DNA from 2 places in the Ferrimonas pelagia genome. Region 2 is predicted to be linked to the other one. Evidence: predicted binding sites of a transcription regulator. Region 2 holds the regulator's gene; the other holds the start of a gene.

Region 1 (10,645 bases), on a different contig from region 2:
GCGTTATGGAGACTGCGCACAGCCAGTTCCAAGTATTTTTCGTCCAGCGCAACGGAGATCTTGATCTCCGAAGTCGAGATCAGCTGGACGCTGATCCCCTCCTGTCCTAACGTCTGGAACATACGGCTGGCCACTCCAGTATGGTTCTTCATTCCCACCCCGACAACAGAGACTTTACATAAGTCTTCGTTTGTTCGGAGCGAATTCACCCCCAAGGTCTTCACCACAGGGGCCAATAGAGCACTGGCCTGAGCGAGATCCTGCCGCGACACGGTAAAGGTAAAATCCGCTTTACCCGCCCCGGTCGTGGTATGGACGATCATATCAACATCGATGCCCGCGTCGCTGATCGGCGTCAGGATCTGGGCCGCCACATTGGCCTCATCCGGTACGCCGACCAACGTAAGACTGGCCTCATCGCGGCGAAACGCCACGCCGGAAACCAAAGGTGCATCCATCGCCGGATCCTCATAGGTGATCAAAGTACCGCTGCCATCCTGAAAACTGGATAACACACGCAGAGGCACATTGTAGCGTCCAGCGTACTCCACCGAACGGATCTGCAACACCTTAGCCCCCAGACTCGACAGCTCCAGCATCTCCTCAAAGGTGATGCTGTCCATCTTGCGGGCACGAGGCTCGACGCGTGGATCCGTGGTGTAGACCCCGTCCACATCGGTGTAGATCTGACACTCATCAGCCTGGAGCGCGGCCGCCAATGCCACTGCTGTGGTATCCGAGCCGCCCCGACCCAACGTCGTCAAAGCCCCGGCATCGCAGCGGCCCTGAAAACCGGCCACCACGGGCACGATCCCTTGCGCCAGCAGGTCGATGAGGCGCTCGGCCTCAACCGTCTGGATCCGCGCCCGGCTATGACGGCCATCGGTCACCACACCCGCCTGATCGCCCAGCATTGCCTGCGCAGCGATCCCGCGCTTATGCAATGCCATCGCCATCAACGAGATGGAGATCTGCTCTCCGGTCGCCAGTAGCATATCCAATTCACGGCTGGCCGGCTCCGCCGACACCTGCTTGGCCAGGCCCAGCAGGCGGTTGGTTTCACCGGCCATGGCAGACAGCACCACAACGAGCCGATCGCCCCTACGCACGGCACGGGCGATCTTATCGGCCACCGCCTCGATCCGCTCAAATGAGCCAACCGAGGTGCCACCATATTTTTGAACCAATAGTGCCACTTAGGCTCCTTATACCAATCGCACTCAGCATGGGCTCAGCCCGCACCAGTACAGGCTCTCGCCGTGATGGTGAAGGAATGTAAGACCCCTTTCGAACGATCACAACAACGAGCAGCTGTCGGTGCGGACTTGCCGAAGGGCTGACGAATACCGGCTGTAGACTGCGTTGGCCAAACTCACTGTAGCGCGACTAGAGCTTCGCTTGGCTGCCTTCTCTAAAACCGGTTTTCATTCAGCTGAATGCACAGATACTGAGTTTGATTGGTATCACAACTGTTCGGTCAGCCAGTCTTTGGCAGACGCCAAGGCAGCAGGCAGAGCAGCGACATCGGTACCACCGGCCATCGCCATATCCGGACGGCCGCCACCTTTGCCACCCACCTGCTGGGCGACGCGGTTGACCAACTCACCGGCTTTGACTTTGCCGGTCACGTCTTTGGTGACACCGGCGATCAAGCCGACCTTACCACCAGCCACATTCCCCAGCAGCACAATGCCACTGCCCAGCTGGTTTTTCAGATCGTCCACCATGCCGCGCAGGGCTTTGCTGTCCGCGTTCTCTAGCTGGCTGATCAAGACCTTCACGCCACCGATCTCTTGCGCCTGATCGATCAGGTTCGCACTGGCGGCGGAGGCCAACTTTTGTTTCAGCTGCTCCAGCTCTTTCTCAAGCTGACGATTGCGATCAAGCAACCCTTTCACCTTAGAGGCGACCGAAGCCACGTCACCTTTAACCAATGAGGCGGTTTGCTGCAGCTGAGACTCTTGTTGGTTGGTGTGTGCTAACGCACCGACACCAGTCACCGCTTCAATACGGCGCACGCCAGCGGCGATCCCGGCCTCAGAGACGATCTTCATAAAGCCGATGTCACCGGTGCGCTTGGCGTGAATACCACCACACAGCTCAATGGAGTAATCCCCCATCGCCAACACCCGGACTTCATCGTCATACTTCTCACCAAACAGCGCCATGGCCCCCCGGGTCTTCGCCGCTTCGATGTCCATCAACTCGGTATCGACGCTGTGGTTAGCGCGGATCTGCTCGTTGACCTGAGCTTCAACCGTTGCCAGCTCTTCTGCGGTCACGCCCTCTAAGTGAGAGAAGTCAAAACGCAGACGATCGGCCATGACCAGCGAGCCTTTCTGATTGACGTGATCACCCAACACGTTGCGCAGCGCAGCGTGCAGCAGGTGCGTCGCCGAGTGATTGAGGCGAATGGCATCACGGCGCTCGGCATCCACTTGCGCTTGCGCCGCGTCCCCGATGGCAACCGCCCCCGAAACCAGCTTACCTTTGTGCGCGAACGCTTGGCCGATCTTGCTGGTGTCGACCACCAGGAAGCGACCGGCGTCCGTAACGATCTCGCCGGTATCACCGGTTTGACCGCCGGACTCGGCGTAGAATGGGGTTTGATCCAGGATCAACAGCGCCTCACGATCGTCGGCCAACTGCTCGGTCGCTTCGCCGTCGACATAGATCCCGACGATGCTGCCAGTGCCGCTTGTCGCGTCGTAGCCGGTAAATTGGGTTTCGCTGTCAATGGTCAGGACCTTGGAGTAATCAACGCCAAAGTTACCCGCCTCGCGGGCGCGCTGGCGCTGGGCTTCCATCTGCACCTCAAAGCCCGCTTCATCGATGGTAAAGCCGCGCTCGCGCGCCACATCGTTGGTCAGATCCGCAGGGAAACCAAAGGTATCGTACAGCTTGAAGACGGTCTCGCCATCCAGCTCTTTTCCGTCCAGATTGTCCAGAGCCTCGCCCAACAAGGCGATACCGCGATCCAGGGTGCGGGCGAAGTTCTCTTCTTCGATCTTCAGCACCTTCTCGACCATGGCTTGCTGCTTTTTCAGCTCTTCGCCGGCGCAACCCATGGTCTCGGCCAACTCGCCCACCAACTTGTAGAAGAAGGTGTCGGTCGCGCCCATTTTACGACCATGACGGATCGCGCGGCGGATAATACGGCGCAGCACGTAGCCACGGCCTTCGTTGGAGGGCATCACCCCGTCGACGATCAAAAAGGCGCAGGAGCGGATGTGATCCGCCACGACGCGCAAGGATTTGTTGTCCAGATCGGTGGCACCGGTTGCGTCCGCTGCGGCCTTGATCAGGCGCTGGAAGATGTCGATGTCGTAATTGGAATGACCGCCTTGCATGATCGCCGCAATGCGCTCAATGCCCATGCCGGTATCCACCGCAGGCTTTGGCAGCGGCTCCATGGTACCGTCGGCGAAACGGTTGAACTGCATGAACACGATGTTCCAGATCTCGATGAAACGATCGCCATCCTCTTCCGGCGTCCCAGGACGACCGCCCCAGATATGTTCACCGTGATCGTAGAAGATCTCGGTACACGGCCCGCACGGGCCGGTGTCGCCCATGGTCCAGAAGTTATCCGACGCGTACGGCGCACCTTTGTTATCGCCGATGCGGATCAGGTTCTCTTCTGGAACCCCCATCTCTTTGGTCCAGATCTCGAACGCTTCATCATCGGTTTCATAGATGGTGACGCACAGCTTCTCTTTTGGCAGCTGCAGTACTTCGGTCAAGAAGGTCCAGGCATACTTAATGGCGTCTTGCTTGAAATAATCGCCAAAGCTGAAGTTACCCAGCATTTCGAAGAAGGTGTGGTGACGGGCAGTGAAGCCCACGTTTTCCAGATCGTTGTGCTTACCACCGGCTCGAACACAGCGCTGTGCGGTCGCGGCGCGGGTGTAGCTGCGCTGCTCGGCCCCGAGGAAACAGTCCTTAAACTGATTCATCCCGGCATTGGTAAACAGCAGGGTCGGGTCGTTGTGAGGTACCAGCGAGCTGGACGCCACACGTTCGTGGCCCTCAGAACGGAAATACTCCAAAAACGCTTCTCGGAGTTCAGCGGTGGTCATGTGCATACGGTCATCCTGAATAACTGACGATTGCCGCACGCAAAGGTGGGCGGCTAAACCGGCAATTATATCCGCAACCCCCCCCCGCAAACCAGAGCTAGCCTGCATTCAGGCCAATTTGTCGAGCCAGATCCGGTTAATCGTCCCCATTGGGCTGCAAGGCGTAACGGATCTGTTCGTACTCAAAACCGCGATAAGCCAAAAAACGCTGCATTTTCTGGCGTAGCTTAGGATCGCAGGCGGGGAGATCACCAAACTTGCGCTGGCGGGCCAGACGGCACAACGCAAACCAATCCAGCTCTGGTTGTGCCAAAGCCTGACGGATCAACGCATCGTCCAGTTGCCGCTCATGCAACTCAGCCCTAAGCCGCAGCGGGCCTTTGCCGCTTTGACTGCGATAGCGCACATACCCCTCGGCAAAGCGCGCCTCATCTTGATAGCCCAGCGCCTGAACCCGCGCCAGTGTCCGCTGGATCTCCTCATGCAAAAAGCCGCGGTGCTGAAGCTTACGCTCCAGCTCACCACGGCTATGATCACGGCGGGACAACAGTCCCACCGCAGCGGCCAGTGCACTCTGGCCTTGACCCGGTTTGCTCACCCGCTCAGGACGGCTCTGGCGCGTCTTCCTTCTCTTGCTCAGCTTGTGGCTCGGCCTTCACCAACAGCTGAGCCCGCAACAGCCCTTCGATCTCGTTGGAGATCTCAACGTTCTCTTTCAGGAAGCGGATGGAGTTGGCCTTACCTTGACCGATCTTCTCACCCTTATAGCTGTACCAAGCACCGGACTTCTCGACCAGCTTCTGTTTCACGCCCCAGTCGATCAGCTCGCCCTCTTTCGAGGTGCCCTGACCATACAGGATCTGGAACTCAGACTGCTTAAACGGTGGGGCCACCTTGTTCTTAACGACCTTCACCCGGGTTTCGTTACCCACCACTTCGTCACCATCTTTAATGGCACCGATACGGCGGATATCCAAACGAACAGAGGCATAGAACTTCAGGGCGTTACCCCCCGTGGTGGTTTCCGGCGAACCGAACATCACACCGATCTTCATACGAATTTGGTTAATGAAGATACACAGGGTGTTGGAGCGCTTGATGTTACCGGTCAGCTTACGCAGCGCCTGAGACATCAAACGGGCCTGCAGACCCACGTGGGAGTCGCCCATCTCGCCTTCAATTTCCGCTTTCGGCGTTAGTGCCGCCACGGAATCGACGATCACCACGTCCACCGCGCCAGAACGCACCAGCATGTCGCAGATCTCCAGCGCCTGCTCACCGGTATCCGGCTGAGACACCAGCAACTCATCCACATTCACACCCAGCTTCTCAGCGTAAACCGGATCCAGCGCGTGTTCGGCATCAACGAAGGCACAGGTCTTGCCCTGCTTTTGCGCTTCCGCCACTACCTGCAAGGTCATGGTGGTTTTACCGGAAGATTCCGGACCGTAGATCTCAACGATACGACCGTACGGCAAGCCGCCTATGCCCAGCGCAATGTCCAAGCCCAGCGAGCCGGTAGACACCGATTCGATGTCCATGGTCGTCGCATCGCCCAGGCGCATGATGGACCCTTTACCAAATTGTTTCTCAATCTGACCAAGCGCAGCACTGAGTGCGCGTTTTTTATTTTCGTCCATTCCAAGCTCCGAGTTGGCGATACGGTGAAGTTCAATGGGGCTAGTATACTGTACAATCATACAGTATCAACCCTGTATGGAAAATTCGCGTCAGGCCCGTGCGCGATCCCCGCTTTGCGGTATCATATGGGGTTTGCCAAAACCAACAAATGGGAGACCTTGTGTCCAAGCTCAAGAGCACTGATCTCGAACAGCACACGCCGATGATGCGTCAATACCTCACCATCAAAGCCCAGCACCCCGAAGTGCTGCTGTTTTATCGGATGGGCGATTTCTACGAGCTGTTCTTTGACGACGCCAAGAAAGCCTCTGAACTGCTGGACATCTCCCTGACCGCGCGCGGCCACGCCGCCGGCGATCCCATTCCAATGGCGGGCGTTCCTTACCATGCCGTCGAAGGCTACTTGGCCCGTCTGGTACAGCGCGGCGAATCCGCCGCCATCTGTGAGCAGATCGGCGATCCCGCCACCAGCAAGGGGCCGGTCGAACGTCAGGTTGTGCGCATCGTCACCCCAGGCACGGTCACCGACGAAGCGCTGCTGGAAGAGCGGCGCGATAACCTGCTGGCGGCCGTCTATGAGCTGCGCGGTCAATACGGCTACGCCACTCTGGACATCGCCTCCGGTCGCTTTGTCGTCAATGAGCTGGCGGATGATGAAGCCCTGTCAGCCGAGCTGCAGCGCACCCACCCCGCCGAGCTGCTCTATCCCGAGCTGTTCCCCCGCATGGATCTGATCGAAGCCTTCAAGGGGCTGCGTCGCCGGCCGGAGTGGGAATTCGAATTGGGCACCGCCCGCCAACTGCTGAACAACCAATTTGGCACCCGAGATCTGTCCGGCTTTGGGGTCGAACACGCCGAGCGCGCGATCTGCGCCGCGGGCTGTCTGATGCAATACGTCAAAGACACCCAACGCACGGCCCTGCCCCATATTCGCAGTGTCATCCGTGAGCAAGACGGCCACCACATCGTGCTGGACGCGGCCACCCGACGCAATCTGGAGCTGACCCATAACCTGTCCGGTGGGATCGACAACACCCTGGCTCAGGTGCTGGATCACAGCGCCACCGCCATGGGCTCCCGCCTGCTGAAGCGCTGGTTGCATCAACCCTTGACCCAGCGCAGCGTGCTGGAAGAGCGACTCGATACGGTTGCCGCCATCAAGGAGCTCGGCCTGTTCGGCGAGTTGGCCGAGGCGCTCAAGCCCATCGGCGATATGGAGCGCGTCCTGGCCCGCTTGGCCCTGCGCAGCGCCCGCCCGCGGGATCTCAGCCGTTTGCGGATCGCGCTGGCACAACTGCCGACGCTGCAAGATCTGATGCAGGAGCTGAGCGGGCGAAAGATCAACAACCTCGCCAATCGGATCAGCACCTTCCCCGAACAGCTCACGCTGCTGCAACGGGCGATCTGCGACAACCCGCCGGTGGTGATCCGCGATGGCGGCGTGCTCGCCGAGGGCTATAACGCTGAGCTGGATGAGCTGCGTGCACTGTCCAAAGGGGCGACCGATTACCTGGTGAAGCTCGAGCAGCGCGAACGCGAGCGCAGCGGCATTGCCACCTTGAAGGTGGGCTACAACAAGGTGCATGGCTACTTTATTGAGGTCAGCCGAGCCCAATCCGCATTGGTCCCGGCCGACTATGTCCGCCGCCAGACCCTGAAGAACACCGAACGCTACATCATCGCTGAGCTCAAAGAGCACGAAGACAAGGTGCTGACCAGTCAGGGCAGAGCCTTGGCACTGGAGAAGCGGCTGTACGAAGAGCTGTTCGATCTGCTGTTCCCGGCGCTGGCCGCGCTGCAGGAATCCGCTTTTGCCTGCGCCGAGCTGGACGTGTTGCAAACGCTGGCAGAGCGGGCCGACACCCTGAATTACTGCCGGCCGCAGTTGACCGAGCAGCCGGGGATCAGTGTCGATGGCGGCCGTCACCCTGTGGTCGAGCAGGTGCTGAAGGATCCCTTTATCGCTAACCCGGTTCAGCTGTCCCCCAGCCGACGCATGCTGATCGTCACCGGCCCCAATATGGGGGGTAAGTCGACCTATATGCGGCAGACCGCCTTGATCGCCCTGCTGGGCCACATCGGCAGCTTTGTGCCCGCAGAGCATGCGGTACTGGGCCCGATCGATCGGATCTTTACTCGGATCGGGGCATCGGACGATCTGGCCTCCGGCCGCTCGACCTTTATGGTCGAGATGACCGAAACCGCCAATATCCTCAATAATGCCACCGCCAACTCGCTGGTGTTGATGGATGAGATCGGACGCGGCACGTCCACCTATGACGGTTTGTCCCTCGCGTGGGCGGCGGCCGAGCATCTGGCCACCCAGATCCAGGCGCAGACGCTGTTCGCCACCCATTATTTTGAACTGACCCAGCTACCGGAGCGCCTCGAAGGCGTGGTCAATGTGCACCTCGATGCGGTCGAGCACGGCGATACCATCGCCTTTATGCACGCCGTCCAAGAGGGGCCAGCCAGTCGCAGTTACGGCTTGCAGGTCGCCGCGTTAGCCGGGGTGCCGAAAACCGTCGTCCACGCCGCCAAACTGCGTCTGGCACAATTGGAACAACAGGATAGCCAGACCGTGCTCAGTGCCCAGCCCACCGCCAACCCGCTGCCGCTGCTGCCGGAGCCCCACCCGGTGCTCGACCGCTTGGACAGCTGCCAGCTGGACGATCTCAGCCCGCGTCAGGCGCTGGATCTGCTCTATCAACTGAAAGCCCAGCTCTGATCCCTAAGCTGCACATATAGCAACGCCGCCTCTCGGGCGGCGTTGTTACTTGGCACTGGCGTCGTTCAGGCTTTAAACAGCGCCTCTATCGACAACCCCTGTGAGCCGATAAGCTCACGTAAACGCCGTAGGGCCTCCACCTGGATCTGCCTGACCCGCTCTCGGGTTAAGCCGATCTCACGCCCGACATCCTCTAGCGTCGACGGCTCATAGCCCAACAAGCCAAACCGGCGCGCCAACACTTCGCGCTGCTTGCCATTGAGTTCATCCAACCAGCGCACCACGGACTCTTTGATATCATCATCCTGCGCCTGGACTTCGGGGCACACCCGATCGTCATCGGCGATCACATCCAACAGCGCCTTGTCGGAATCCCCGCCGATCGGGGTATCGACCGAGCTGATCTTCTCGTTAAGTTTGAGCATCCGGCTGACGTCCTCAACCGGCTTATCCAGCTTCTCGGCGATCTCTTCTGCGGTCGGCTCATGATCGAGGCTGTGAGCCAACTCCCGCGCCGTGCGCAGATAGACATTTAACTCTTTCACCACATGGATGGGCAGACGAATGGTGCGGGTCTGATTCATGATGGCCCGCTCAATGGTCTGACGGATCCACCAAGTGGCGTAGGTTGAAAAGCGGAAGCCGCGCTCAGGATCGAACTTTTCGACGGCTCGGATCAGGCCCAGATTGCCCTCTTCGATCAGATCCAATAACGCCAATCCACGATTGTTGTAGCGACGGGCGATCTTAACCACAAGACGCAGGTTGCTCTCGATCATGCGATTGCGCGATTTTGCACAGTCCTTTTGTGCACGGCGGGCATAGTAGACCTCCTCTTCGGCGGTCAGGAGGGGCGAAAATCCAATTTCGCTGAGGTAGAGCTGCGTCGCATCCAGGTTCTTTTGCAGATCATCCTGGACCAGTTGGTCGATGTTGGAAGCGTTGTCTTTGGCTTCCGGTTCATTACGAGCTTCGATTTCACGAGAGGCACTTGCGGCCCCTGCATTACCGCTTAAATCAACTGCAGCCGTATCTTCAAACGCGTTGCTTTTCAGATTCATAGGCGGATCTCCCAGTTGTTCCCAAACCATCATTCGGTATTCACGGCGTATCCTCCCTGAGCTGACAACCGTCTCCCCTTATCGGCGGGGCAAATAACGCATGGGGTCGACTGACTTGCCTTGATAGCGGATCTCAAAATGAAGCATGGCGCGATCTGCATCGCTTTTACCCACTTCCGCGATCTTCTCTCCGGCACTGACCTGTTGCTTTTCTTTCACCAGGATCCGCTTGTTGTGGGCATAGGCACTGAGGTAATCATCACTGTGTTTCACGATGATCAATTTTCCGTAGCCCCGCAACGCGCTTCCGGCGTAAACCACTCTTCCTGTGGCGGCACTGACCACCGGCGTTCCCTCCGCCGCGGCAATGTCCAAACCCTTGTTTCCCTGCTCAGCGGACGAAAAGCCTCGGATCACTTGTCCGCTTGTTGGCCATTGCCAGCGAGAAACCTTGGTGGGTAGAGCAGCTGTTTGCTGTGTTTGTGCCGCCGCCTGCTTGTTAACAGTTTGTGACGACATAGCCCCAGCATAACGAGGCTGCGGAGTGGGATCAACCACTGTTTTTACTTGGCGAGTTGGGGTCGAAACAGTGGCTTTCACTTCAGAGGGCGCATTCACACTGGGCTTGGTGGATTTTTGACCGGCACTGGCAGAGGAAACGGGCGTCGTAGATTTTTTCTTTGACGCCGCCAGTTGCAGGATCTGTCCCGGATAGATGGTGTAGCTCTGATCCAGTTGGTTTCGCCGCGCTAGGGAACGAAAATCCTGATCCGCCGCCCAGGCGATCGAATACAGGGTATCCCCTCGCTTGACGGTATAGCTTGGCCCCGAAATGCTGCCCGGAGCGCGCTCGCGATAACTGCTGCCCGTGTGCAGGCTGCTGACCGGTGCAGGCGCTTGCTGCAAGCTGCAGCCAACCACCAAGACCACCGACAGCGTGGCCATAAACGCACGCAAACCACGAGCCGACATCCGTTTCATCCACACTCCCATCAAAGGTTTACTCTGTCGCCCCTTGCACCAGGGGAACAAAACGCACCGCTTCCACATCTTGACTGGTAAAGCGGTCTCCGCTGCGCTGGATCACTCGCAGCACTTGCTCCTGCTCGCCGACGGGGATCACTAGGCGACCGCCA
Region 2 (10,645 bases):
GGGTGGCGTCGTTTCTCGGTCTGGGGATCACCCTGCTGGGGGTGGCGTACCTGCATAATCGGCTGCAGATCCCGGTCTCGGGACAGGGTCAGCAAGGGGCTTGATGGTCGTCAGCTCGGTCAATGGATGGGGCGCTCCATGCCCCAAAACTCAGGTTATTGGCCGCCCAGTGGGTCGAGGGCTTCTTCCGCGGCTTTGCGCTTCGCATCCATCTCCTCTTGTGCCTTTTGTAAGGCGTCCGCTTCGGCATTCTCCACGGCGTCGGCTGTTTGTTGCTGCTGCTCGTCTACCATATCGCTGGCACTTTGCTTGGCGTCGCCATAAGCGTCACTGACGCTGTCTTTCGCATCGCCATAGGCTTCGTTCACGCTCTCTTTGGCATTGCCGTATGCGTCACTGACGCTCTCCTTGGTGGACTCATAGGCATCATTGACGGCGTCGGAGGCGGCGTCGATATTGTCCTTATTGGCGTCGTAAAGCTCACTGGCTTCCTCTTTGATGCCATTGTAGGCATCGCTGGCGGTGTCGCTGACCGCCTCGGTGGCCTCCTGCGCGCTCTGTTTGAGCTCGGCCGCAGCGTCGGCGATCTCTTTGCTGGTTTGTTCCTGTTTTTGCTCCGAGCAGGCACTGACGGCGAGCAGGGTGAAGCCAGCAAACAGCAGTGGGTGGATCCGGTCTTTGATGGACATACATGCGCTCCTTAAGCGTGTGGCGATCAAGATGGCTCTGCATAGATTAGACCAAGATGGCTTCATGCGAGCATGAGGTCTGCCTGTGGGTAAATGTGTTGAAAACTTGCTTCATGGTCGATGGCCTCTGGATCGGGCTTGGTTGGATAATCGCCACTTTACTGAAGCGAGTGAGCCGATTTTCGATTAATGTGAGGCGGAGGGTGTTGGATATCTTTTGGAGAATGTGATGCTTGGAATGGACGTAATTGCCTTAGCTGTCGTGGTTTTGGTGGGGATCCTGATCCTCACTGGCATCAAGATGGTGCCGCAGGGCTACCAGTATACGGTTGAACGATTCGGTAAATTTACCCGGGTGTTAAGTCCGGGCCTGACGGTGATCGTGCCGATTGTGGATAACATTGGCCGCAAACAAAATATGATGGAGCAGGTGCTGGATATTCTGCCGCAGGAGGTGATCTCCGCAGATAATGCTCAGGTCACCACGGATGCCGTGTGTTTTTTCCAGGTTCAGGATGCGGTTCGTGCCTCTTATGAGGTCAATGATCTCGAGTTAGCGATGCAGAACCTAGTGATGACCAATATCCGTGCGGTACTCGGCTCGATGGAGCTGGACGAGATGTTGTCGAATCGGGATCGGATCAATGCGGCGCTGCTGACCAAGGTGGATGAGGCGACCGATCCTTGGGGCGTTAAGGTGACCCGGATCGAGATCAGAGACATCAGCCCGCCGCGGGATCTGGTGGATGCGATGGCGCGTCAGATGAAGGCTGAGCGGGAGAAGCGGGCGTCCATCCTTGAAGCGGAAGGGGAGCGGGAAGCGGCCATTAAGGTGGCAGAGGGGCAGAAGCAATCTGAGATCCTCAAGGCCGAAGGTGAGCTGGAAGCCGCCAAACGTCAGGCGGAAGCGCGGGAGCGTCTGGCCGAGGCGGAAGCCAATGCCACCCAGATGGTGTCCAAGGCGATCGCCGAGGGGGATATGCAGGCGATCAATTACTTTGTGGCGCAGAAATATGTCGAGGCGCTCAAAGCCGTGGGCACCGCCGACAGCAGTAAGCTGGTAATGATGCCGCTAGAGGCGAGCAGCATTATTGGCTCGGTCGCGGGGATCAGTGAGTTATTGAAAGGCGGCGCTCAGTCAGGAGGGAAATGATGGTGATCACCGCATGGCTTGAGGCGTTACAGCCCTGGCATTGGTTGCTGCTGGCGCTGTTGATGCTGGGCGCGGAAGCATTGGGAACCGGTGGCTTTTTGTTGGGAGCCGCTGCGGCGGCATGCCTGTTGGCGCTGTTGTTGTGGCTGCTGCCAGAGTGGGGCTGGGCGGGCCAGTTTATGGTCTTTGGTCTGGCGACGCTGCTGCTCAGTGTGGCGTATTGGAAGTTATTTCGTGGCTATAACGAACGGACTGAGCAACCGACCTTGAATGATCGGGCGGCGCAGATGATCGGCCGCCAGTGGGTGTTGGAGGTTGCGGTTCCCAGTGGCGAGAGTCGATTGCAGATCGGCGATACCCGTTGGCGGGTGCAGACCGCTCAGACGCTGGCCGCCGGAGAGCGGGTTCGAGTGGTGGCCAGCGATGGCATGATATTGCAGTTAGATCGCGCGTGAGGGCTGGCCGCTCACGACTGCACAGCGTGCTTTAACGCAGCTGCTCTAGGTAGTGGAAGGCCTCGCCTTCACTGTTGATCGGCAACTGTCGTTTGCCCGCGTAGTAACGTTGACTAAACACTTGAAAGTAGGCATCCAGTGCCTGGGCGTTGCGCTGATCGCCGCCCAAGGCAAGCACTTGGGCGGCAACTTCGGCGGTCGCCAATTGATGAGGGTGGGCGGCGCTGCGCAGCTTGTATTGGCTGGCTGCTTCGGGATCGATCGACAGCACTGGCAGTTTCGCCAAGTAGTCGCTTTGAAACATCCGCCGGGCCTGCTTCCAGGTGCCGTCCAGTAGGATCAGCAGAGGTTGTTTGCCAGGTGTGTCAGCAATGGTTTCGATGACCTGACTTGGCTCGGCGTGAGTCGCGGGGAACACCACCATGGGCTGATAGCGTGGATCCGCCAGTAGCGTCAGCAGGTTGGGATCGGGCTCGGTACGATCCCAGCAAAAGGCCAAGGTGTCGGGCAGGATCTCGGCGATCAGGCGGCCGGTATTGGTCGGTTTCATCGGCTCCTTGTGGTGCATCAGCAACACAAAGCGCAACGGGCTTTGGCCGGGGCGAGCCCAAGGGCAGCAGCAGTGATCCTGTGCGATCTGGCAGCGAGGACAGCGCACGACGGTGGCGCCACGGGCATTAAAGGGGCGCTGAGCGATCGCCAGGCGTTGCTGGCGCAGCTCGAGTACGGCATTGCGGTGATCTAGGGTCATGGTGTCAGTGTATCAGTGATCAAAAAAGGGCGTTGCCGCCCTTTTGTGTTATGCGCGAGAACGTCACCGGGGGATCAGTTCGATTGCACCAAGGTGTTCTGTACCGTTGCGGTGAGCAGTGGCATCACGATGTTATACAGCTCGGCGACCTGCGCCTGATCCGCTTGTTCACCGAGTAGCCCCTGCTCTTTGAGTCGGGTGGTGAGCGTGGTGAACAGCTTCTTGTCGAAAAACTCCGGCGCGCTGATCCCGTGCAGACGTGACATACGCTCGGCCAGTGCCTGGCTGTCGCGCTCCAGTGCACCGCGCTCGATCTCCGGCTCACGTTGCAGCCGCGACAGCACAATGGCGTAACGCTGCGCGGTTTCTTGGAACAGATCGCCCAGATTGCACAGCTCGGCGCGGCGGCTCTGGCGTGGCACCAAGCCTTGCTCACAGGACTCCAGCAACTCATGGCGAACCAGTTCGTTGATCAGCCCCTGCAGTTGGTTTTCCAGTTCTTGCTCATCCAGACCCATAAACAGCTCGGCTTGCAGCAGTGGGTACAGAGCTTTGACCTGGGCGATCAGCTGCTCCTGGGTTTGGCAGCCGCGACGCAGCAACAAAGCGGCGATCAGTGCGGGCAAGATCAGCAGGTGCAAGCTGTTGTTACGGTAGTAGGTCATGGTGACGGCGCTGCCGTCGAGGATGCTGACGATCTCGCCCATGCCATCGGAGGTGAGCTGGAACTTGTTCAGATCCAACACTTGCTGCAATACGGCTTGGCCATCGCCTTCCGGCACCGTGGTACGTGCGGTGTAAGGCACTGAGCGGAGCAGATCCAGATAAAGATCCAGCTGTTTCTCCAGGGCGCTTCGCTCCATCGCGTGCTGCTCGGTGGCCAGCAGGATCGAGGCGGTCAGCGTCATGGCGGAGGCAGCGGCGGCGTCGTTGATGTTACACATCAATCGGTTCGCCAGTTGATTCACGGTCGGGGTTAACCAAGGCTGTTTGGTTTCACCATCGCCGATCTCCTGACGCCAATCCGGTTTCGCTTCATTGAGGAACTGATGAATGGTGATGGATTCGCCAAAATTGACGTAGCCTTGACCGTAGTTACGCAGCTTGCGAATGGCGGAGAACACCTGCCAGGCACTCTCTTTTTCCTTCTTTTTGCCGGCCAGCTCTTTGTGGTAGGAGGCCACCTCCATCACATGGTCATAGCCCAGGTAAACCGGAACCAAGGTAATGGGACGCTCGACACCACGGAGAACGGAGTTGACGGTCATCGCTAGCATGCCGGTTTTCGCCGGTAACAAGCGGCCGGTACGGGAGCGGCCTCCTTCGGTGAAGTACTCGACCGAATAGCCACGCTTGAACAGCTGATCCAGATACTCGCGGAATACGGTGGAGTAGAGCTTATTGCCCTTAAACGAGCGGCGAATGAAGAATCCGCCGCCGCGACGGAAGACCGGCCCGGCTGGCCAGAAGTTGAGGTTCACCCCGGCGGCAATATGCGGTGGCACCATGCCTTGGCGATAGATCACGTAGGACAGCAGCAGGTAGTCCATGTGGCTGCGGTGGCAAGGGACAAAGACGATGCCGTGGCCATCCTGAGATAGCTGTCGGATCTGCTCGGCGCCGCGGACATTGATCCCTTTGTACAGCTTGTTCCACAACCAGGTGAGTACGCGGTCGCCGATCCGCATCAGGCTGTCCGAGTAGTCGGCGGCGATCTCGTCCATGTATTCACGGGCGCGCTGACGGGCTTTTTGCTCAGAGATCTTCTTGCTCTTGGCCTCGTCGGCGATCGCTTGCTTGATCGTCGGGGACGCCAGCAAACTGTGGAACAAGGCTTGGCGATCCGGCAGGCGAGGGCCGGTGGCAACCGTGCGCTGACGCCCGAAGTGAACCCGAGCTACGCGGGCCAACTTATTGGCGATCGTCCCGTCGGTGCCATGCTTGTCGGCCATGTAGCGCAGCGATACGGCGCGGGAGAAGCGAATAAAGTTATCTCGGCCCAACACGCTGATAATGGCCGTTTTACGCAGCCAAGTCGGGTTACTGCTGTTGAGCAAAGTGGCACTGACGCTCTCTTCCTCTTTGCCGGGGTTACGACCCCATAACAGGCTGACAGGAACGATCTGCACATCGAGATCACTATGATCATTATGCAGCGCCAGCAGGCGCTCGAAGCGACCGCGGAAGTCGGTCTCATCGCTCGCTCCGAATAACGGCGTGGCCGATTCCAATGCCACTAGGCGATTGAAGGACTCACCTTTGATGATCAATGGCTCAAACGGGCTGGGCAGTCCCAGCGAAAGGCAGCATTGATGCAAGGCGAGCCGATCAGAGAAGGAGTCGCGCGGGAGTACGTAGACCATGGGGCGAGTGGGATCGAGATCGAGCTCCTCGACAGGGTTTTCCGGAACCGGCTTGCTTTTTACCAGCAGGCGCTGCATCCAGCTGACCGGGCGCTGCCAGTGATTCAGAATTTGGGTACTCACGCGTCTTGCTTCTCTGGGCTATTGAACGATTTGCGCAGAGTGTACACCCAAAGCGATCTGCTGACAGCTACTGGCGCCGATCCTGGCGCGGTTTGCTTGGGGAGATGCGAGAGATCAGACCTCATCGCCTTTAGGAAAAAAGCATTTCGGTGAAATTGCTGTTGAAATCACCAGCTACCTGTATATGATTACAGTATCGATACTGTACAGAAACACAGGGATTGCCATGAAGCCGCTTACTCCGCGTCAGGATGAAGTTTTCAACTTGATCCGGAACCATATGCAAGACACCGGTATGCCGCCAACTCGGGCCGAGATCGCCCGTCAGCTAGGCTTTCGCAGTGCCAATGCGGCGGAGGAACACCTCAAGGCGCTGGCACGTAAAGGTTATATTGAGATCGTGCCGGGCACCTCGCGGGGCATTCGCATTCTGTACAGCGAGCCTGAGCCGGAGCAGTTGGGATTGCCACTGATCGGCCGAGTGGCGGCCGGCGAGCCTATCCTGGCGCAGGAGCATGTCGAATCCCACTATCAGATGGACGCCAACCTGTTTCGCCCAGCGGCCGATTATCTGCTGCGGGTGCGAGGGGATTCGATGAAGGAGATCGGGATCCTCGACGGCGATCTGCTGGCGGTACATCAGACTCAGCAGGCCCGGAATGGCCAGGTGGTTGTGGCGCGGGTTGGGGAAGATGAAGTGACGGTAAAGCGATTTCAGCAGCAAGGTAACGTCGTCTATCTTCACGCTGAAAACGAAGAATATGAGCCGATCGTCGTCGATCTAGCGGATACAGCGTTGGCGATCGAAGGCTTGGCAGTGGGCGTGGTCCGCAATGGAGACTGGCAATAATGAAGACTCAGCAAGGAACGCAGATGAATCATCCCGGTTTATGGCAGAGCGGTCGCCGCAGTTGGCCTGCCGTCGCCCAGTCCGGTTGCAGCGACCAAGGTGATGCGGTCACGTTGGCCCGTTTGACGCCGGCATTGTCAGAGTGGGCGCAGCAGTCCGGTTGGGTGGTGTTGATCAATCCCCCGGCCGGGCATTGGGCAGAGCTGCTGTCCGAGGCTGGGATCGTGGCCAGCCGGGTGCTGCGTGTCCGCTGTGGTGACGACGTGGAGGCGCTTTGGGCGCTGGAGCAATCGCTGCTGTCCGGCACCTGTGCGGCGGCCTTGGCTTGGCTGCCGACCCTAGATCACCGTGATAAACGGCGCCTGCAATTGGTGCAGAAGCGCGCTCACTGTCCCGCCGTGCTGTTTCAGCCCGGGCGTGAGGATGTTATTACGGTGTCGAATTCAATTCACTGAAAATCCCTCTATTCTGAGTTTTGTGATCTTGATCAAGCCTTGAACAGGCTGTAGCTTAAAACTCGAATTCAAGAGAATAACTCAGGCAGCTGTACGGCAGATGTAGTGCAATCGAGTATGCACGTGCCCATGCCCATTTTAGGGGAAGGAGCGAGCATAGAGCTGGGTTGTGCTGTGGCCGCTCTTTCTGGACGTTGCGAAAGCAATGCTCAGAGGAGACGTATCTGTGAAGTACACGCTGTTGGGCTGTTTGTCGGCCCTGATGGTCTCGCCATCAATGGCATCGGGATCACTCTGGAACATGACGCCAGGAGTGACAGAGATCAGCCAGCAGGTTTTTGGCCTGCATATGACCATCTTCTATATCTGTTGTGTGATCGCCTTGCTGGTGTTTGGGGTGATGATCTATTCACTGATCCGACACCGCCACTCTAAAGGCGTGACACCCGCCAACTTCCACGAAAGCACTAAGGTCGAGATCGCCTGGACCGTGGTGCCATTCCTGATCCTGATCGGTATGGCCGTGCCTGCCACCAGCACCCTGATCGCCATGGAAGATCCCTCCGATGCTGAGTTGACCGTGCAGATCACCGGCTCTCAGTGGAAATGGCACTATCAGTACTTTGGTCATGACGTTGGCTTCTACAGTCTGATGTCGACGACTCAAGAGCAGATCGAGAACCAAGCGGAGAAGGGCGCCAACTATCTGTTGGAGGTCGATAAGCCGCTGGTCATTCCCGCCAATCGCAAAGTGCGTTTCCTGATGACCTCGGATGATGTGATCCACTCTTGGTGGGTGCCGGCCTTTGCGGTGAAGAAAGACGCCAACCCTGGGTTTATCAACGAAGCCTGGACCAAGGTGACGACACCTGGGACCTATCGTGGCCAGTGTGCCGAGCTGTGCGGTAAAGATCATGGCTTTATGCCGGTGGTGGTCGAGGTGTTGCCAGAGGCCGAGTTCGACGCTTGGCTGGTTGAGCAGAAGCAGATGGCGAACGCGGCGGCGGACGCCGAAGCGGCCTCGCTGGGACAGGTTTTGACCTTGGATGAGTCAATGGCGTTGGGTGAGCAGATCTACATCGGTCGATGCGCCGCCTGTCACCAACCCAATGGCATGGGCCTGCCAGGTGTCTTTCCCGCCATTAAGGCCAGTCCGGTGGCGCTGGGGGATATCGGTGCGCACATTGATATCGTCGCCAATGGCAAGCCCGGCACGGCGATGCAGGCTTTTGCGGCACAGTTGAGCCTGAAAGAGTTGGCGGCGGTCGTGACCTATCAGCGCAACGCGTTTGATAACAATACCGGCGACGTGGTCCAGGCTGCCGACGTTAATGGCGGCTCGGTTGCGCCTCAGGCGGCGACTCCAGCACCAGCGGGAGCCTTAAGCGATGAGGTGACCGCAGTTGCTTCTGCCACCGCCGAAGCGGCAGCCGTGCCCTCCGAGCCCGAACCTGCTGCTGAGCAACCATTGGATCTGGCTTCGGCCATGAGCTTAGGAGAGCAGGTGTATCTGGGACGATGTGCCGCCTGTCATCAGGCCAACGGCATGGGCTTGCCTCCGGCATTCCCGGCCATCAATGGCAGCGCCATCGCCAAGGGCGAGATCGATCAGCACATCGATGTGGTGGCCAATGGTCGTGCAGGCACGGCCATGGCGGGTTTTGCCAGTCAGTTAAGCCGCAAAGAGCTGGCGGCAGTGGTGACTTATCAACGGAATGCCTGGGATAACCAAACCGGGGAAGTGATCCAGACCGCCGACGTTGACGCAGTGGCTGGCCAGTAGCAGGAGAACAACAATGACGACGGCATTAAAAGAGCGCCAGCACGATCAGCTAGGGCACGTTGAGAGCCACGACGAACACCATACGCACCCCTCCGGCGGCATCATGCGTTGGTTGCTGACCACCAACCATAAAGACATCGGCTCGATGTACCTGTGGTTCAGTTTCATTATGTTTTTGACCGGTGGGGCCATGGCGATGGTGATCCGGGCTGAGTTATTTCAGCCGGGATTGCAGTTGGTGGATCCCCACTTTTTCAACCAGATGACCACAGTCCATGGGCTGATCATGGTGTTCGGAGCGGTGATGCCGGCCTTTACCGGCCTGGCTAACTGGATGATCCCCATGATGATCGGGGCGCCAGATATGGCGCTGCCGCGCATGAATAACTGGAGCTTCTGGATCCTGCCTTTTGCCTTTGCCCTGCTGCTGGGCAGCCTATTTATGGAGGGCGGTGGCCCGGCATTTGGTTGGACCTTCTACGCGCCTCTGTCGACGACGTTTAGCGGCAATTCCACCGCCTTGTTTGTGTTTTCAGTACACATCATGGGGATCAGCTCCATCATGGGGGCCATCAACGTGGTGGTCACCATTGTGAATCTGCGCGCGCCGGGCATGACCTGGATGAAACTGCCGCTGTTTGTCTGGACTTGGTTGATCACTGCGTTTTTGTTGATCGCGGTGATGCCAGTACTGGCCGGGGCGGTCACCATGGTGCTGACAGATAAGTACTTTGGCACCAGCTTCTTCGATGCGGCCGGCGGGGGCGATCCGGTGATGTTCCAGCATATCTTCTGGTTCTTCGGTCACCCCGAGGTGTACATCATGATCCTGCCGGCCTTTGGGGTGATCTCCGCCATCGTGCCGGCGTTCTCGCGCAAGAAGCTGTTTGGCTATGCCTCCATGGTCTACGCCACGGCGTCGATCGCCGGCTTGTCGTTTCTGGTTTGGGCGCACCACATGTTCACCACGGGCATGCCCGTCGCGGCCGAGCTGTTCTTCATGTATTGCACCATGCTGATCTCGGTGCCCACCGGGGTCAAGGTGTTCAACTGGGTGGCCACCATGTGGCGCGGCGCCATCAGCTTTGAGGCGCCGATGTTGTTCGCGATCGCCTTTATCGTGTTGTTTACCATCGGCGGCTTATCCGGCTTGATGCTGGCCATCACACCGGTGGATTTCCAGTATCACGATACCTACTTTGTGGTGGCGCATTTCCACTATGTGTTGGTGACGGGGGCGGTGTTCTCGATCATGGCCGGCGCCTATTATTGGTTACCGAAGTGGACCGGCCATATGTATTCAGAGAGCCTAGCCCGCTGGCACTTCTGGTGCTCCATCATCTCGGTCAATGTTCTGTTCTTCCCCATGCATTTCCTCGGGTTGGCAGGCATGCCGCGACGGATCCCGGACTACGCGCTGCAGTTTGCCGACATCAACCAGGTGGTTTCCATCGGTGGTTTTGCCTTTGGGTTGTCTCAGTTGATCTTCTTGGCGCTGGTGATCAAGTGCATCCGCGGCGGCGAGAAGGCCCCCGCCAAACCGTGGGATGGGGCGGAGGGATTGGAGTGGACCGTGCCGTCACCGGCACCGCTGCATACCTTCGATACGCCACCGGTGGTGAAGTAATTCATGGCGGGCGGAAATCAACGTCTGATCACTACGCTGTTGCTGGTGGTGATCGGCATGTTTGGCTTCGGTTTTGCGCTGGTGCCTTTGTATGACGTGTTTTGCGATATCACCGGGATCAACGGCAAAACGTCAACGGAAGCGGCAACGGCCAGCCAGAGTGTCGATAAGCAGCGACTGGTGACGGTGGAGTTCATCACCTATGTGCGCGGGGATATGCCGTGGGAGTTCAAACCGAAGATCGAGCGGATGCAAGTGCATCCGGGCGAAACGACCCAGGTGGCCTTTCTGGCGCGTAACCTGTCCGGGGCGGATACGGTGGGCCAAGCGATCCCGTCTGTGAGTCCGGGGCAGGGTGCCCTGTATTTTTCTAAGATCGAATGCTTTTGTTTTAAC

Evidence for each region. Region 2 encodes LexA, which represses DNA repair genes until DNA is damaged. Its sites were predicted from a motif close to TACTGTATNNNNATACAGTA; they were not measured.
Region 1: the regulator LexA is predicted to act here: its motif matches at 5,766-5,785, upstream of recA (recombinase RecA).

The regions. Positions count from the first base shown of each region.
Region 1 covers NZ_BAABJZ010000098.1:86,627-97,271, reverse strand. Annotated here, with positions in the region: gene ABEA08_RS17310 (aspartate kinase) at 1-1,196, opposite strand, end outside; gene alaS (alanine--tRNA ligase) at 1,464-4,085, opposite strand; gene ABEA08_RS17300 (regulatory protein RecX) at 4,216-4,677, opposite strand; gene recA (recombinase RecA) at 4,682-5,719, opposite strand; gene mutS (DNA mismatch repair protein MutS) at 5,869-8,448, shown strand; gene rpoS (RNA polymerase sigma factor RpoS) at 8,514-9,509, opposite strand; gene ABEA08_RS17280 (peptidoglycan DD-metalloendopeptidase family protein) at 9,588-10,490, opposite strand; gene ABEA08_RS17275 (protein-L-isoaspartate(D-aspartate) O-methyltransferase) at 10,510-10,645, opposite strand, start outside.
Region 2 covers NZ_BAABJZ010000093.1:61,819-72,463, forward strand. Annotated here, with positions in the region: gene ABEA08_RS15360 (DUF2339 domain-containing protein) at 1-104, shown strand, start outside; gene ABEA08_RS15365 (hypothetical protein) at 156-689, opposite strand; gene ABEA08_RS15370 (SPFH domain-containing protein) at 928-1,842, shown strand; gene ABEA08_RS15375 (NfeD family protein) at 1,839-2,297, shown strand; gene ABEA08_RS15380 (tRNA-uridine aminocarboxypropyltransferase) at 2,329-3,048, opposite strand; gene plsB (glycerol-3-phosphate 1-O-acyltransferase PlsB) at 3,123-5,489, opposite strand; gene lexA (transcriptional repressor LexA) at 5,761-6,384, shown strand; gene ABEA08_RS15395 (SulA-like leucine-rich domain-containing protein) at 6,408-6,839, shown strand; gene coxB (cytochrome c oxidase subunit II) at 7,045-8,622, shown strand; gene ctaD (cytochrome c oxidase subunit I) at 8,636-10,249, shown strand; gene ABEA08_RS15410 (cytochrome c oxidase assembly protein) at 10,253-10,645, shown strand, end outside.